4 regions of the Clostridioides sp. LIBA-6622 genome follow, and region 4 is predicted to be linked to each of the others. Evidence: riboswitches for the same ligand, from Rfam matches in the RefSeq annotation. Region 4 holds a riboswitch; each other region holds the start of a gene.
What was found. Region 4 has a riboswitch for lysine ahead of ACTG47_RS16495 (YfcC family protein). Riboswitches for the same ligand answer to the same signal wherever they lie in the genome.

Region 1 (4,675 bases), 1.3 Mb from region 4:
TTTAGATTCAAATAAAGAGATAATATTTAAAGCTACTTCAAAAGTATCTAGTGAATTGCCATTGACTCAAGTTGGAGACAAAGTTAAAATATCATATTCAAAAGAATTATCTGGAGTAATTGAAATGTCAGAATTTGATAATCTAAATATTGCAAACTTTGAAGATAAAAAGGCAAAAGATGAAACAGGAACTGATGAAAATACAAACTCTCAAGGTTCTGAAAGTCAAGAGAATTTATAGTTTAATCTAAAAAAATCGAAAATAGTATTTAATATATTAATAGCTAGTTTTTATGAAATTTATTTTTATAAAAACTAGCTATTTTATTTTAATTCTTTGTAAATTTAATGTCATAAAATTAATATAATATTAGTACAACTTTGCAAATAATACTTCAAGGAGAATTGTACTATGACGAATATGGAAAAAGAGATATTGCTTTTAATTAGCAGGGTTAGATGTGTTACAGAAGCTCAATTTAGAAAGATTTATGGAGACCAAAAGAGATATAATAAAAAAAACTTTAAAAAAACTTTGAGAAAAATGTGTAGTGAGTATACATTAAAAAAATATCCTTGTGATGTGGATTATTATAATTATAAAGACCTCTCATATGTATACTATTTGAATGGTAGTAAACTTTTTAAGGGAGATGATTTAATAAAGGCTCTAGTAGGGTCAGAATTAGTTGTTAGAATCAATACTGCAGGTTGTGATGTAAAAAGATTCTACCGAAATGTTAGTGTGGATGATGTGAAATACGATTTATTTATTGAATATACAGACCAATTTGGTAATATAAAACAGATTTTAGTGGATGTTGATTTAGATAATGAAATAGATATTTCTAAATATGAAAATCTTTCTAGAAAGATAGATAAATCTACAATTCCATTTTTTAAAGTGCCAAACGTTTTGGTAGTTACACCAGATAATCTATCTGAATTAAATGACTTAGATAGATATGATAATGAATATAGCATAAATTTTATAGATTTAGGATTAAATAAACTATTTAATTGTATATAAGCTAATTTTAAAAAGAGAATTATAGATTTGCCACATTTTGTAAAATAATTGTTGCAATATTATATAGAATGTGATAAAACTATATTAATAAATTAATTAAAAATAATGAGCCTAGGGTAGAGGTAGCTATATTCAATAGTATTCAATAGAAGCTGGTAAGTGTTGATGATTGATGAAAGGGTCTATAGCCGAAGAAAATTTGTTGACAGGCAAATTTTCTGGACTTATGCAGAATATGTATAAGGCTGTCACTTTTAAAGTGGTGAGCTACAAGGTTACTTGGTCTATAAGATTTACACGTCCAAAGTATACCTTTGGGCGTTTTTATTTATAAAAATTTAACTTGAGGGGGAAAAAGCATGAGTATAATTGTTCAAAAATATGGTGGAAGTTCAGTAGCAGATACTGATAAAATAAAATCGATTGCAGAAAATATAATAGAACGAAGAAAAGAAAATCCACAAATGGTAATAGTTGTATCTGCCATGGGTAAATCTACTGATGAATATATAAAATTGGCTAAAGAATTGAGTAATGAACCTAGTAAAAGAGAATTGGATGCCTTGATGTCTACTGGAGAAATGATTTCAGCTTCTTTATTATCAATAGCATTAAATGCACTTGGATGTAAAGCTGTAAGTTATAATGCCTATCAATTAAATATAAAAACAAGTGGTCTTCATGGAAAGTCTCAAATTGATGATATAAATGTAAATAGAATTAAAAATAGTTTAGATAAAGGAAATGTTGTAATAGTAACTGGATTTCAAGGAATCAATGAAGATGGTGATGTAACTACTCTTGGAAGAGGAGGTTCAGATACGTCTGCTGTGGCCCTTGCAGTTAAATTAAATGGAAAATGTGAGATATATACAGATGTTGATGGAATCTATTTTACAGACCCAAGAAAATATTCAAAAGCTAGTAAACTTGATGAGATTGAATATGAAGAAATGCTTGAGTTAGCAAGCTTGGGAGCACAAGTAATGCATTCGAGAAGTATAGAACTTGCACAAAAATATGGTGTTGAAATTTATGTTGGACGTACATGTGGTACAGTAAAAGGAACATATATAAGAGGGGGAAAAGATATGAAATTAGAGGATAAAGTAATAACAGGATTAGCTACTAGTGATGATGATAGCTCTATAACAATCAAAGATTTTAAAGCAGAAAATATATCTAGTTTATTTGAAGATATAGCAACTATAGGTATAAGTGTAGATATGATAAGTCAAACTGCACCTATTTTAGATAAAATAAGTGTATCATTTACAGTTCCAAAAGAAGAGTTAGGAGAATGTAAGAAGATAGTATCTAAGTACACAGATGAAGAACATGTAGTGATTGATAATAATATCACTAAATTCTCTTTAGTAGGTCTTGGCATGAAAAATACTTCTGGAGTTGCTGCTAAAGTATTTAAAATATTCAATGAAAATGGTATAATGATAAAACTTATAACTACATCAGAAATTCGTATAACATGTGCTATAAACTCTGATGATAAGCAAGTAGCTATAGAAAAAATCGCAGAAGTATTTAATATATAAAATTTGGGGAGGATACTATGAAACTTCATGGAACTATGACTGTAAATGATAATGAATTATATATTGGAGGAGTGAGTTGTTTAGAGCTTAGTAAAAAATATCAAACTCCACTTTATGTATTTGATGAAGCTTTGGTAAGACAAAATTGTAGAGAATATGTAGAATATTTTAAAGCCAAAGATGGGAAAAACAAGGTTGCTTATGCAGGTAAAGCTTTTTTACCTCTTTACATGTGTAATCTTATAAATGAAGAACAAATGTGCCTAGATGTAGTTTCAGGAGGTGAATTATATACAGCTTATAAATCGAATTTTCCTATGGAAAAAGTTTTCTTCCATGGAAATAATAAGACTAAAGAAGAAATAAATATGGGATTAGATTTAGGTGTAGGTAAATTTGTAGTAGATAATTTTTATGAATTGGATTTGATTGAAAAGTTATGTGAAGAGAAAGGTAAAACTCAAGAAATATATTTTAGAATAACACCTGGTATAGAAGCTCATACACATGATTATATAAAAACTGGACAGATAGATTCTAAATTTGGATTTGCCTTAGTAAATGGAGATTTATTTAGAGCAATAGAAAAATTGAGTGAATATAAGAATATCAGGCTTGTTGGTCTTCATGCTCATATAGGGTCACAAATATTTGATGTAGAGCCATACATAGATACAGTGGACATAATGATGAATTTAGTAAAAGAAATAAAAGAAAAATTTAATATACAGTTAACAGAAATTGACTTAGGCGGAGGCGTAGGAGTTTATTATAGTAAAGAAGATAAGCCTAAAACTATAAAAGAATTCTGTGAGACTATAATCGCTAAAGCAGAAAGTTCATGTAAAGAGCTTGGGATAGAAGTGCCTATATTGGTAATAGAGCCAGGTAGATCAATAGTTGCAAATGCAGGAAGCACATTGTATACAGTAGGCTCAATAAAAGATATAAAAGATGTTAGAGTTTATGTAAGTGTAGATGGAGGTATGACAGATAATGTAAGACCTTCTCTGTATCAAGCTAGTTATGAGTGTAGTATTGTAAATAAAATTAACCATGAGACTATGAATCATGTAACAATAGCTGGAAAATGTTGTGAAAGTGGAGATATATTAATTGGAGATATAGATATAATGGACATTAAAAGTGGAGACATACTTATAACGACATCAACAGGTGCATATGGGTATTCAATGTCTTCGAATTATAATAAAATACCAAGAGCAGCAGTAGTATCAGTATTTGATGGAACTGATAAGATAATATGCAAGAGACAAAGTTATGAAGATTTATTAGCTTTAGAGATATAGAATAAAAATTAAATATTAAAGTTTATTATAAGTAGGTTTGCTAAGATGTATATGGCTCTAAATTAATTTTTAGTTTGTTATAGTTATCCATAGCATATCTACTTATTTTTTCTTTTACTAACAAATTTCTCGTAATAAATATAAAATATTTTAAAAACTTCCTAATTATGATAAAATTTAAAGTATATAACAAGGAGGGGTTTAATGAGAGGAAGAGTAATTTTATTAATATCGATATTATCTATATTTCTTGTAGGATGTTCATTTAATAATAAAGATGAAATAAATTTAACTGAGCAAGGAAAAACGTACTTAGAAAAACATGACTATAAAAAAGCTATGGAATCATTGTCCTCTGCATTAGAAGAAGATAATACTAATGAGAATGCAAGAGCTATGTACATGCAAGCTATGAGGATGTCAAATATGACTGAGTTTGAAGAAGCAAAAAATTATGAGGATGCAATTAAGGAACTTAAGCTTATAGAGAAAATAAAAAATGGTTCATCTGTTATTAAAGAAGAAGCAACTAAAAAGAAAGAAGAATTGACTAAATTAGAAAAAGAACAAAATGAAGCAGAAGAACAAAGAAAGAAAAAGGCAAAAGATACAGCAGGAGAAGATAGGTATAGAGTAGAATCAGATGCAAGGAAAACTTCTTATAGTAGAAATAATAAAACTAATAAATCTAGTTCTAAAAATAACAGTAAAAAATCAGATGATGATAAATCTGATAATAACAGTTCTTCTCAGAATCAAGAAAAACCAAATAATAATCCAAC
Region 2 (4,675 bases), 180 kb from region 4:
ACTGGTATAGGATTTACTTCTATAAATAACGCTGCTATTAGAGCATCCATACCAAGTTGTAATTTTCTAGAGCCTTCTATATCACCTTCAAAGAATTTGGCTACTAAATCGTGAGTTTCTTGAGGGCAAACATTAGCAAGTACTGATATAACTCCTTGACCTCCTAAAGATAATAAAGGAAGTATAGTATCATCGTTACCAGAGTAGATAGCAAAGTCATCTGGAACTAAACTAGCTATTTCTGCAACCTGTCCTAGGTCTCCACTAGCTTCTTTTACAGCGACTATATTATCTATTTTAGCAAGTTCAACTATAAGGCTAGGACTTATATTTACACAAGTTCTTCCAGGGACATTGTAAAGTATAATTGGAAGTTTGACACTGTTAGCTATTGTTTCAAAGTGACGTTTAAGCCCAGCTTTATTAGCTTTATTGTAATAAGGAGTTATGATTAATAGAGCATCTACTCCTAATTTTTCAGCTTCCTGGCTTAGATTAACTGAGTGCATAGTATCATTAGAACCACTTCCAGCTATAACAGGAACTCTTTTATTAACTTTTTCTACAACATACTTAATAGTAGCAAGTTGTTCTTCATCAGTCATAGTATTAGCTTCACCAGTAGTACCACAAGATACTATAGCATCAGTACCATTAGCTATCTGGTACTCAACCAATTCACCTAATTTGTCAAAATCAACTTTGTTATCCTTTGTAAATGGTGTAACTAGAGCAACAGCAGAACCTTTAAATATCATATAAAATCAATCCCCTCTTTTTTATTTTTGTGTTTTATATTACAGTTACTTCTAATGCTTATTTTTGTGTTATTATTAATATTTTACAAAATTATATATTTATACAAGTTTGTATATTATACTAAATCGTATGATAAAGCCATTTCAGCTATTTGAATTGCATTAGTTGCAGCACCTTTTCTGATATTGTCAGCTACAACCCAAAGATTTACACCATTGTCAACACTGAAGTCTCTTCTTATTCTTCCGACAAATACTTCATCTCTATTGTCAAATTCTACAGCAGTTGGATATTCATTTTTAGCAGGATTATCAACTACTACAACACCTGGAGCTTCTTCAAGTGTTTTCACTAAATCTTCTAATTCAAATGGATTATTAAATTCAACATTTATAGATTCACTATGACCATTTCTTACTGGAACTCTTACAGTAGTTGCAGTTATTTTTAAGTCGTAGTTACCAAGTATTTTCATAGTTTCATTTACCATTTTCATTTCTTCCTTAGTATATCCATTTTCAGTAAATGAATCTATATGAGGAAGACAATTGTAAGATATTTGATGAGGGTAGAATCCAGTAGGATTACCGTTCATTCCTTTCTCTAAATCTTCAACACCTTTAACACCAGAACCAGATACAGCTTGGTAAGTAGAGTATACAACTCTCTTAATTTTGTACTTATCATCAAGTGGCTTAAGAGGAACCATAGCTTGTATAGTAGAGCAGTTAGGATTAGCTATTATGCCCTTATGTTCTTTTATTGCTTCAGGATTTACTTCAGGAACTACTAAAGGAACATCTGGGTCCATTCTCCAGTGACTAGAATTATCTACTACTAAGATTCCATTTGATGCTGCTATTGGAGCATACTTCTCACTAATACTTCCTCCAGCAGAGAATAATGCTATTTGTATACCTCTATCAGTAAATGAAGTTTCCTTTAATTCTTCTACTATATATTCTTTACCACAAAATGTTACTTTAGAACCAGCTGATTTAGAAGAAGAGAATAAAAATAGATTTTCTATTGGAAAATTTCTTTCTTCTAATACTTTTAAAAATGTTCTACCTACCATTCCAGTAGCACCAACTATCGCCACGTTTACTTTTTTCATATAAATTCACCCCAATTTTAAATTATTAAAACATTGTTTTATTTGATTTTAGTTATACAAGTAAGATATGTTAATATTTTTTTATATCTAAAAACTTTAATATTATATTAACAACTTTAATTATATACAAAAAACGTACAAAGGTATACTTTGTACGTCTAATTTATCACTCAAAGTAAACCCTGTAGCTCATCACTTATAATATAAGTGACAGTATTACACATATTATGTGTAATCCCAGAAAATATAATTGCAAGAAATATTTTCTTCGGCTGTAAATCCTTTTTCCAATCATTAACGCCTGCCAGCTACTATTGGATACTCTTAGTTACAGCTACCTCTACCCTAGGTTAATAGGATATTAAAATTTGATTATTCTAATAATAATACATATTTAAGAAAAAATCAACTTATTTATATAAATATTGCTAAAATTTAAATCCAGAATTTGTCAATTCTTGTTTTAATACATTAAGATTAGTTTCCTCCATTTCAGCTAGAGGAAGTCTTAAATCTCCAACATTAAAACCTAAAATATTCATGGCAGTTTTAACTGGTACTGGATTTACTTCTATAAATAAGGCAGCAATTAAAGCATCCATATCAAGTTGTAATTTTTTTGAGCCTTCAATATCACCTTTAAAGAATTTAGTTACTAAGTCATGTGTTTCCTTAGGACAGATGTTAGCAAGTACAGAGATAACACCACTTCCACCTAATGATAATAATGGTAGTATGGTATCATCATTACCGGAGTATATAGCAAAGTCTTTAGGTACTAATTTAGCTATTTCCGCAACTTGAGCCAAATCTCCACTTGCTTCCTTTACAGCAACTATATTATCTATTTTAGCAAGTTCAGCCACAACAGTTGGCTTTATGTTTACTTTAGTTCTTCCAGGTACATTGTATAAAATAATTGGTAACTTAACACTATTTGCTATTGTTTCAAAGTGAAGTTTAAGACCTTTTTCATTAGTCTTATTATAGTAAGGAGTTATTATTAAAAGACCATCCACTCCTAATTTTTCAGCTTCTTGACTCATATGAACAGACAACATAGTATTGTTTGAACCAGTACCTGCAATGACAGGTATTCTTTTGTTAACTTTTTCAACTGTATATTTTATTACAGCAAAAATTTCAGATTCACTCATAGTAGTTGCCTCACCTGTTGTTCCACAAACAACTAGTGCATCTGTGTCATTCTCAATGTGGTATTCGATTAATTCACCTAATTTTTCGAAGTTGACATTATTATCCTCTGTAAATGGGGTAACTAAAGCAACAGCAGAACCTTTAAATAACATATAATCAAATCTCCTTTTTTATCTAAATTTAATTTTTTAAGTACAATAATAATTATAGTACAAATTAATTAATTTTAATAGGTATAGTTAATATCTTAACTGTTTAAATAAGATATTTATATTATATTAATATTACAAAAATTTGAAATAAATGTTTTATTCTCAAAATATGCATATTAATTTAATAAAATATACCAAAATGGAAATAAAAAATAAATTTTATGCGAATTTAATAACTAATAATTAATATATTTAGGTTATAATAAATATGTGCGTAAAATCTAATAATAAGCAATAATACCGTAAATTTAGGAGGAATAATATGGATACTTTAAAGGAACTTTTTAAAATAGGAAGTGGGCCTTCAAGTTCTCATACTATGGGACCACAAAGAGCAGCAGAAAGATTTAAAAATGAAAACCCAAATGCAGAAAGTTTTAGAGCAATATTATATGGTAGTTTGGCAGCTACGGGTAAAGGGCATTTAACTGACTATATAATTGAAAAAACTATATCACCAAAAAAAGTTGAAATTGTTTGGGAAGAAGATATTATAAAAGACTTTCACCCAAATGGGATGAAGTTTGAAGCTTTAGATAAGGATGGAAATGTAACAGCTGAATGGACTGTATATTCTGTTGGAGGAGGAACTATAGCAGAAGAAGGTCAAAGAAATAATAAAAGTAATAGTATATACCACTTAGATACTATGGATGAAATAGTAAAATGGTGTAAGGAAAATAATAAGACTTTAGTAGATTTTGTGTTGGAATGTGAACCAGAAGACATAAAAGATTATATAAAAACTATAAAAGATGCTATGAGAAAATCTATTGATGATGGACTAAGTACAGATGAAATAATACCAGGTAAATTACTATTAAAAAGAAGAGCAAGTACATTTTATAATGCATATCAAAAAGATAAAAACTTCTCAACACTTGTATATGCATATGCACTAGCAGCTTCAGAGCAAAATGCTTCTGGTAATATAATAGTTACAGCTCCAACTTGTGGTTCTGCTGGTGTAATACCAGGAATATTCTTTGCAATGCAAGATTTCTATAAGTATGATGACCAAAAAATTATTGAAGCATTACTTGTAGCTGGGATAATAGGTAATATAATAAAGACTAATGCCTCAATATCTGGTGCAGAGGTAGGTTGTCAGGGTGAAGTTGGTGCAGCTTGTTCTATGGCAGCAGCGGCAGTAGCATACCTAAAAGGTGGTACTATAGACCATATTGAATATGCAGCAGAAATAGCACTTGAGCATCATCTAGGAATGACTTGTGACCCTGTATATGGATATGTCCAAATTCCATGTATAGAAAGAAATGCTATGGCAGCTCAAAGAGCTTATGATGCGGCTAATTATGCATTATTAACTGATGGCTCACACTCTGTCTCCTTGGACCAAGTTGTTGAAACAATGAAAGAAACTGGTATCGATATGATGGATAAATATAAAGAAACTGCTAAGGGTGGA
Region 3 (4,136 bases), 1.8 Mb from region 4:
CATTTATTTCAATTGAATTTAAAATATTTCTTAAAGCATTTTCTTCATGTTTCGTGCCAACAAGCTCATTTTCCACAAATGAAACGTCACATTTTCCAAAAAAATCCCCAAAAAATTTTATACTAGTTATTATACCTTTATCAACATTTAGATTAAATTCAACATTTCCACCAGTATATTTTAATTCATTTGAAAGAGTATATTTTGGTGAATTACCAAAGTTCCAGTCCCATGTTTCATATTTTAACTTAGTAAGTCTCTCTATTTGCTCGATGTCATATTCACTTAAATAATAGTTAGTATTATCAGTATTAGTCTTAGAAAGATAATTCATTATTGCACTCTTAAATTCTAGAATATCCATTTTAGATTGTAGATGTTCACTTATATTAGTTACACGAGATTTTACAGATTTTATGCCCTTTCCTTCAAATTTTATAGGTTTTACTTTTAGAGCTTTTGAAAGGTCATTTATTTCAGATGAAAATAGCAGTGTACCATGATGCATTACCTTATTTTTGTAGTTGTATTGAGCATTTCCAGAAAACTTCTTGCCATCTATAAGAAGGTCATTTCTTCCAGAAAATTCAGCATTTACATCTAATGTTTTAAGTAAATCTATTATTGGTTGAGTGAATCTTCTGAAATCACTAAAGCTATTATTATTGCAGGCTATAAATGTAAAATTTATATTTCCTAAATCATGAAATACAGCTCCACCACCAGATTGTCTTCTAACAACAGGTATAGAATTTTCTTTTATATATTCTAAATTTATTTCAGAAAGTGTATTTTGGTTTTTTCCAACAATTATAGAAGGTTCATTCCTCCATAAAATAAATAAGTCTTCGTCAAAATTTTTTAGAAGATATTCTTCCATTGCTAAATTGAAGTAAGGGTTTGTCTTTTCATTGTAAATTAGTAACATTAAAGTAATTCCTCCATATAATTGATAAAATTTTTTTGTTATTCTTAGTACAATTAATTTTATAATTCGACAATAATATAAAAAGTCCTTTAAATTAGAAGATAATCATATATTAGTAGAAATGTATATTAAATATAATCAGAAAAATATGGTATTTTATATAAAAAATAAAAAGGAATTTTAAAAACTGCCTTGCAAAGTTTAAATAAATAATATATACTCAAAATATACTTAATAAAAGTGAATAGAAGGGTAGAGGCGCAATAATCTATCAGTACTAATAATGAGTTAAGCACAGAGATTTATTAGGAAAGGAGATATTGCCGAAGTTTTATAATCAATGCTTTAAGATTATATTGCTGGGGGTACATAGAAAATGTGTACAACTGTCACAGGTTTATTTGTGGTGAGCTATCATTTAAGGAATTATATTATATTTATTTTTAATATCATTGATGTATTGTAATTTTCAAGCCTTGAGTGTTTAGCACTTAAGGCTTTTTTTATTTTATCAAATACCCTGTATAATTCACAAAACAAAAAAAGAGAGGGAGATTTATATGAAAAACAAAAAAATTAATATTATTTTTCTGACGACAATTATGTTTATAATGTCAACAGTAATGGTTTTTGCGGAGGAAGATATAGACACTATTGCACTAGCGAATGCAGAAAAATTTGGAATCTTAACTTTAATACCACCATTAGTTGCTATAATACTTGCATTTATAACTAAAAACGTAATAATTTCTTTACTTATAGGGATTCTTTCTGGTAGCTTTATAATTAAAGCTAGTGGGATAAATGTGTTTGCTACATTTATACAAGCATTTTTAGATTTAGTTGATAGAGCTTTGGTATCGTTATCAGACCCGTGGAATGCAGGTATAATACTACAAGTTCTAGCAATTGGAGGAGTGATAAATCTTGTTGCAAAAATGGGAGGAGCTAAGGCTATAGCTGAAGCACTTGCCAAAAGAGCAAAATCAGCAAAAGGTACACAAATTATAACATGGTTTTTGGGTCTTTTAGTATTCTTTGATGATTATGCCAATTCGTTAATAGTAGGGCCTATGATGAGACCTGTTGCAGATAAAATGAAAATATCAAGAGAAAAATTGTCCTTTATAATAGATGCTACAGCAGCACCAGTTGCTGGATTAGCTATAATATCTACATGGATAGGTCTTGAAGTTGGTTTAATACATGATGCTTTTGAAAGTATAAGTGTGGATGTTGATGCGTTTGGTATATTTTTAAATACAATACCATTTAGATTTTATAATATATTAATATTAGCATTTATTGTAATATCAGCATTATTATTAAAAGAATTTGGACCAATGAGAAAAGCAGAGATAAAATCTAGAAGCAGAAAAGTTGGTACAGACCTTGATGAAGGTGTAGAAGAATTAGATGATTTAGCTCCAAAAAATGGAGTAAAATTGAGTGTGTGGAATGCTATAATTCCAATAGGGACATTAATAGTAGTTGCTCTAGCATCATTCTATTACAGTGGATATACATCTATAATGGGTGGTGAAGATAAAGCTTTAATACAATTATTTACAAATTCACCATATTCTTTTGAGGCAATAAAAGAAGCTTTTAGTGCATCTGATGCATCTAGAGCATTATTCCAATCTGCACTTGTTGCAAGTTTAGTTGCTATTATAATGGCTATAGTTAAAAAGATTTTTACAGTGTCAGAAGCAATTGATGTTTGGATAGATGGAATGAAAAGCTTAGTAATCACTGGTGTAATATTAATACTTGCATGGTCATTAAGTTCAGTAATAAAAGAATTAGGTACAGCTAAGTTTTTAATACACTTATTATCAGGTTCATTACCTCCATTCTTATTGCCAAGTTTAATATTTGGTTTAGGAGCAATAATATCTTTTGCTACTGGAACAGCTTATGGAACAATGGGTATACTTATGCCACTTGCAATACCACTAGCATACTCACTAAATCCTGATATGTCTTATGTAATAGTAAGTACAAGTGCAGTTTTAACAGGTGCAATATTTGGAGACCATTGTTCTCCAATTTCAGATACAACAATACTTTCTTCAATGGGAGCTGGCTGTAATCATATAGACCATGTTAATACTCAAATGCCATATGCTATATTTACAGCAGTAATCACTATTGTATTTGGATATATACCAGCTGGCTTTGGACTGCCAATATATATAGTGTTACCATTGGCTATAGTGGCTGTGTTTGTTGGTATTCAAATAATTGGTAAGAGAGTTGATGAAGCAGAGATAGAACTTGCAGAATAAGGATATAAATAAATTTCACCTTTTATTATCATTGTTTTGTTAGTTTTTAGATAATATTAAAAAGTTATTGAAAATAATAGCGAAATATAGTAAAATAAAAGAGTGATAAGCGGATGTGGCGGAATTGGCAGACGCACTAGACTTAGGATCTAGCGCCATTGGCGTGGGGGTTCGACTCCCTTCATCCGCATTATACAGTACTTAGTTGTGCTGAAAAAAACTGGGGTTGCTGGCTTTCGGAGTGGGCTATCCCGTTTTTATTTTTTGATAAATAAATCAAATATAAAAGCACATTGAGTGTTTTCAAATTAGAAGATACATGTAATATACAATTGTCTATACCCAAAATGCCCACCTTACACCAAATCTATCTTCAAATCTTACAGTGCATGGACTGTAATCTGTGGATTGTATTGGGTTAATTGTAATACTTTCAAACTCCATGTTTGAATAAGCTCTTTTTAGCTCATCTTCGTTATCAAATTGGAGGCATAACTGATATCCTCCAGACCTTGAAACTCCATCACTATTGCCAAAATCATTTAGTATGAGCAATTCATCATGAATTGTCAGTTCTGCATGAACAACAAGATTTGAATTGGAATCTTCAATGAGTGTTTTAACATCAGCATATAGAGTGTTCTTATATAACTCTATCGCCTCCTTACAATTTCCGTTAAAATATATATGCGTTGCCAGCATTAAAATTCCTCCTGTATTTTATATTACACTATCATTCACATTATCTGAATAAATGTTATTTGTATTATAACATAACTAGTTGAAAAAGGATATTGACAGTCCCATGTCGATAACCTGAAAGCATATTTAATGCTTTTTTGCTGTTTAAAAGTGTGTATAAATATAAATTTGTTAATGAGAAAAAATCTTATTTTTCACAAAGATAAAGTTGCAAA
Region 4 (4,675 bases):
TATTAATCCTTCTATTAAGAAAGTTAAATTTATAAATATAGTTTTTGGTAATCCATTTAATAAATTTGCTGCAGAATTTAAAATTGTATCTATTATAAATCCATTTTCTGCTATTATTACGATTCCACGTGCAAATGCTATACACAACCCTGCTGTCATTAAATCTCCTGCTCCACTTATAAATGAATTAACTATTTCATCTTGTTTAAGCCCTGATGCTATTCCAGATATTATACCTATGGCTGTAAATATCATTGCAATTTCAGCTATATACCATTCTAATCTTAAAACTCCAAATATCATAATTCCCATACCTATTACAAAAATTGCTATTACAATGGCTTCTCTTTTTGTAAATTCTTTTATAGTTGTATCACTATTAGTTATTGATTCTTGATTCAGTGATATATCATGTACTAAAGACTTTTTAGGGTCTTTTTTCACTCTATTAGCATACATCATAACAAATGCTATAGATATAGCCATATATATTATAAACATAACAACTCTAAACTCTATTCCAGAACCTGGTGCTATTTGTGACAATGCCTGTGCTATTCCTACAGAGAAAGGATTAGTAGTAGCCGCTCCAAATCCAGCTGTTGCCCCTATAAATACTGTTGCCACCGCGGTTAACGAATCATATCCCATGCTGGTCATAAGTGGAATAAATATCATATAAAAAGGTAATGTTTCTTCACTCATTCCAAAAGTTGTACCACCAAGACCAAATAAAATCATTGATATAGGTATTATTAAAAATTGAAACTTCTTCATTCTATTTACAGTATGTGCTATAATTGCTTCTATTGCACCTGTTTTGTTAACTATTCCAAAAGCTCCTCCAACTATCAAAACAAATCCAACGACTTCAGCTGCATCTATAAATCCATTTATAGGAGCTGAAAATACATCAGTAACACCTTGTGGATTTGATGGTGCTTTTTCATAAGTTCCAGCAACAACAACTGACCTTCCGTCTATATCTACCCTTTCAAAATTTCCACTTGGTACTATCCAAGTAAGAACTGCCATTACTACTATTAATAAGAATATTATAGTAAGTGTCTGCGGCATAGTAAACCTCTTCTTTTTTAAACTGCTCATTTGTATTCTCCCCACTTTTAAATTAAAATATTTTATTATTGCATCCCTTTTCTATCCTATTTTGTATAGATGTAAAAAAGCTCAACATGGATACATGTTGAGCTAAATGTGCTAAATACAACATACCTACATCTTCCCTTTATCTTATTTAAGATAGCTCTCCATCAAAATTCGGGATGATTTTGATGACAGTACTGTACCTATTAAATACAGTCCCAGCACTAGCTTTGGACACTAGCACTTCGGCAATTACTCCTTTTATATTGATTCATTGGCTTCCGGCCTCTTCAATATTAATCTTAGTAAATGCAACCTCTACCTCAATCTTTTTATTAGACGAGGTAATGCTTATTAAATTTTATTTATTGTAAATAATTGTAGCATAATATGTCGAGATTGTAAATATTTTCAATATAATAATACTTACATTTAATGACATTAACAAGTTTAATTAATACTATTCCAATATATAATCACAACCTTAGTTTTATGTTTGAAAATATATTTATTTTCTCTTCTTTCTATTACATTGTTTATATATTTATCCACCACTTCAACAAAATTAATATTTTTATTTAATTCAGCCTTAATTTTAAGATATATGTCTTCTATACTATCGAATTCAATTTCATTTTCTACGTCAATAAACTTTATATCTGCACATATATTCAAAGAATGTAATATATTTGGAATATATATATAATCTGGACAAGTTCTATCCTTCTCTCCTAAAGCAATATATAAGTCATTAAATAATGGCTTTTGAATAGTTCTTACTATAATTACTTTTTCTTTAGCTAACTTATTCATTTTATTCAATGCATCTTTAATATTCCAAATTCTATAAAGAGAATTTACAGATAAAATGTAGTCACTACACTCAAAATTGACATCTTCCCATTTACCTTGCATTGTTTTTATATTGGTTATATTATATCCTCTAATCTTTTCTTCAAGCATATCAAGCATATCTCTTGAAAAATCATTAGCAATTACAACTTTACATTTCTTAGAAAGTGGTATAGTGAATTTTCCTGTCCCTGCACCTATTTCTATAAGATTTTTTCCTTTCTCTATTAATTTATCAATAAAATCAAATACTTCTTTTGAATAATCATAAAGAGTTGGCTTATCATCATATTTATGAGATAATTTTTTAAAAAATAATCTTTCTACCTCATCATCAAAAGCTCTTTCCTTTGAATATCCTTCTTTACTTTCAATATATTCATGCCATTTTTTTTCGAAATCTATATCTTTGTAATACATGATTAATCACCCTTTCTAAAATGTTAAGATTAAGTTTTATCAACATAATAATTGATTAATTAAATACTTAGCTAAATGACTGGTGATTATATTCTAAAAGTTAATAAAATTCTCGATAAGCTCTTTAGTATAAGCATGCTTTGCACCTTTATATAATTCTTTTGAACCTATAATTTCAACTATTTTACCATTTAACATAACTGCAATTTCATCACTAAATTCCTTAACTAAGTCTATATCATGAGATATAAATAAATAGGTTATATTAAACTGTCTTTGAGCTTTCTTCAAGACTTGTACAACTTGAGCCTGCACAGATACATCTAACATTGATGTAGGCTCATCCAATATTATAAATTTAGGCTTTAATAAAAGTACTCTAGCTAAAGCAACTCTTTGTATTTGTCCTCCACTTACTTGATATGGGTATCTAGTTAAGATTTCTTCACTAAGTCCAACAAAACTTAAATATTCCCTTATAAGTTCTGTTGATTTATTCTTCTCATAGATTTTATGAATTTTTAATGGCTCTATAAGGCTATCATATATAGTTTTCTTAGGACTTAGAGCCGAATCTGGATGTTGAAATATTACTTGCATCTCTTTTCTTAAATTCCTCATCTTAGAAAAATTATAATTACTTATATCTCTACCATTAAAATAAATTTTGCCTCCATCAGATTTAATAAGTCTTAAAATAAGCCTTGATAAAGTTGATTTTCCACACCCACTTTCTCCCACAAGACCCAAAGTCTTTCCTTCTTCTATTTCAAATGATACGTCATCTACTGCCTTGACTATTTTCTTGTTAATTATTCCACTCCTAAACTCTTTGTAAAGATTACAAATTTTTATCATAAATAAAACACCTCACCTTTGAACCATTAACATCAAATAATACTGGCTCATAATCAGAACATGATTTTTTTGCAACTTTACATCTTGGAAAAAACCTACATCCTTTTGGTAAGTCTGTTAGACTTGGTGCTATTCCATCAATAGGCATTAATTTTTTACTTGGTTGTGAATCAATTAAACCTCTTGTATAAGGATGTAATGGATTGTTAAATATACTATCTTTGGAACCTTTTTCTATGATTTTACCTGCATACATAACCATAACTTCATCACAGAGTTTTTTAGCTAACATTAAATCATGTGTTATGAGTACCATGCTAACACCCATATTACTTCTTAAATCATAAAATACCTCATATACTTGTTTTCTTATTATGGCATCTAACCCTTTAGTTGGTTCATCTGCAATTATCCAGTTTGGTTTTAGTGCTGTCCCTATAGCTGCTAATGCCCTTTGACTCATTCCTCCACTTAGTTGGAAACCATAAGAATTATAAATTAAATCAGTATTTGAAAAAGAAAATTTTCTTAATATCTCTAAACTTTTCTTTTTACAAGAGCCCTTCCTTTCTTTTTCATGATAATGGAAAAGTTCATTAATATGACTTCCTATCTTTAGTATTGGATTGAAAGAACTCGATGGATTTTGTGGTATTAATGCTATCTTTTTTCCTCTAATTTCTCTAATTTCTTTTTCCTTAAGTTTTAGTAAATCTTTATCCTCATATAAAATGCTACCTGAAATAATTGAATTATTAGATACAAGATTTAAAATTCCTAATCCGAGTACTGATTTTCCACTACCAGTTTCTCCAATAATTCCTGTAACTTTACCACTTTGAAAAGTTACAGATACTCCATCTACAGCTTTCACTTTTCCTTCCTTAGTATTAAAATAAATTTTTAAATCTTTTATATTTATATCTCTACTCATATTTTTTAATTCCTTCTAAAGATATTGACTTAAAGAATTGTTTTTTTCATCAAACATGTCCCTTAATGCATCTCCAACTAAATTTATACTACAACACAACAGTAATATACTAAATCCTGGTGCTAGTAACAGATTAGGATAACTTCTAAAATGAGTTTTAGCATCATTTATCATAACTCCCCAATCGGCCTGTGGAGGCTGTATCCCTAATCCTAAAAAACTCAGTGATGCCATAGAAAGTACACTTTTACCTATCCTTATTGTAAATAGTACTATGAATGGAGCAAATATATTTGGAATTATATAATGAAAAATTATGTGAAGATGACTGGCACCTAATGCTCTTGCACCTTCAACATACTTTTCTTCTTTTACCTTTAATACTTCTCCTCTAACTACTCTTGAAAATCCAGCCCAAGAAGTAAATACTATTGCTATTAATAAACTTTTTATTCCTGGACCAAGAACTCCAGCAAGGGCAATCATAAAACTAAGACTTGGAAGACC

Region 1: linked by a shared signal. The riboswitch ahead of ACTG47_RS10780 (aspartate kinase) and the one ahead of ACTG47_RS16495 (YfcC family protein) in region 4 are both predicted to bind lysine.
Region 2: linked by a shared signal. The riboswitch ahead of ACTG47_RS17400 (aspartate-semialdehyde dehydrogenase) and the one ahead of ACTG47_RS16495 (YfcC family protein) in region 4 are both predicted to bind lysine.
Region 3: linked by a shared signal. The riboswitch ahead of ACTG47_RS08340 (Na+/H+ antiporter NhaC family protein) and the one ahead of ACTG47_RS16495 (YfcC family protein) in region 4 are both predicted to bind lysine.

What each region holds. Positions count from the first base shown of each region.
Region 1 is NZ_CP196998.1:2,216,206-2,220,880, reverse strand. Features, by position in the region: gene ACTG47_RS10790 (hypothetical protein) at 1-241, shown strand, start outside; gene ACTG47_RS10785 (hypothetical protein) at 413-1,030, shown strand; lysine riboswitch at 1,140-1,308, shown strand; gene ACTG47_RS10780 (aspartate kinase) at 1,390-2,583, shown strand; gene lysA (diaminopimelate decarboxylase) at 2,601-3,893, shown strand; gene ACTG47_RS10770 (hypothetical protein) at 4,098-4,675, shown strand, end outside.
Region 2 is NZ_CP196998.1:3,722,592-3,727,266, reverse strand. Features, by position in the region: gene dapA (4-hydroxy-tetrahydrodipicolinate synthase) at 1-758, opposite strand, end outside; gene ACTG47_RS17400 (aspartate-semialdehyde dehydrogenase) at 875-1,876, opposite strand; lysine riboswitch at 2,054-2,227, opposite strand; gene dapA (4-hydroxy-tetrahydrodipicolinate synthase) at 2,305-3,186, opposite strand; gene ACTG47_RS17390 (L-serine ammonia-lyase) at 3,509-4,675, shown strand, end outside.
Region 3 is NZ_CP196998.1:1,751,351-1,755,486, forward strand. Features, by position in the region: gene lplA (lipoate--protein ligase) at 1-928, opposite strand, end outside; lysine riboswitch at 1,174-1,350, shown strand; gene ACTG47_RS08340 (Na+/H+ antiporter NhaC family protein) at 1,489-3,219, shown strand; tRNA gene ACTG47_RS08345 (tRNA-Leu) at 3,329-3,409, shown strand; gene ACTG47_RS08350 (VOC family protein) at 3,556-3,921, opposite strand.
Region 4 is NZ_CP196998.1:3,538,324-3,542,998, forward strand. Features, by position in the region: gene ACTG47_RS16495 (YfcC family protein) at 1-1,107, opposite strand, end outside; lysine riboswitch at 1,254-1,433, opposite strand; gene ACTG47_RS16500 (class I SAM-dependent methyltransferase) at 1,555-2,376, opposite strand; gene ACTG47_RS16505 (ABC transporter ATP-binding protein) at 2,470-3,234, opposite strand; gene ACTG47_RS16510 (ABC transporter ATP-binding protein) at 3,218-4,168, opposite strand; gene ACTG47_RS16515 (ABC transporter permease) at 4,184-4,675, opposite strand, start outside.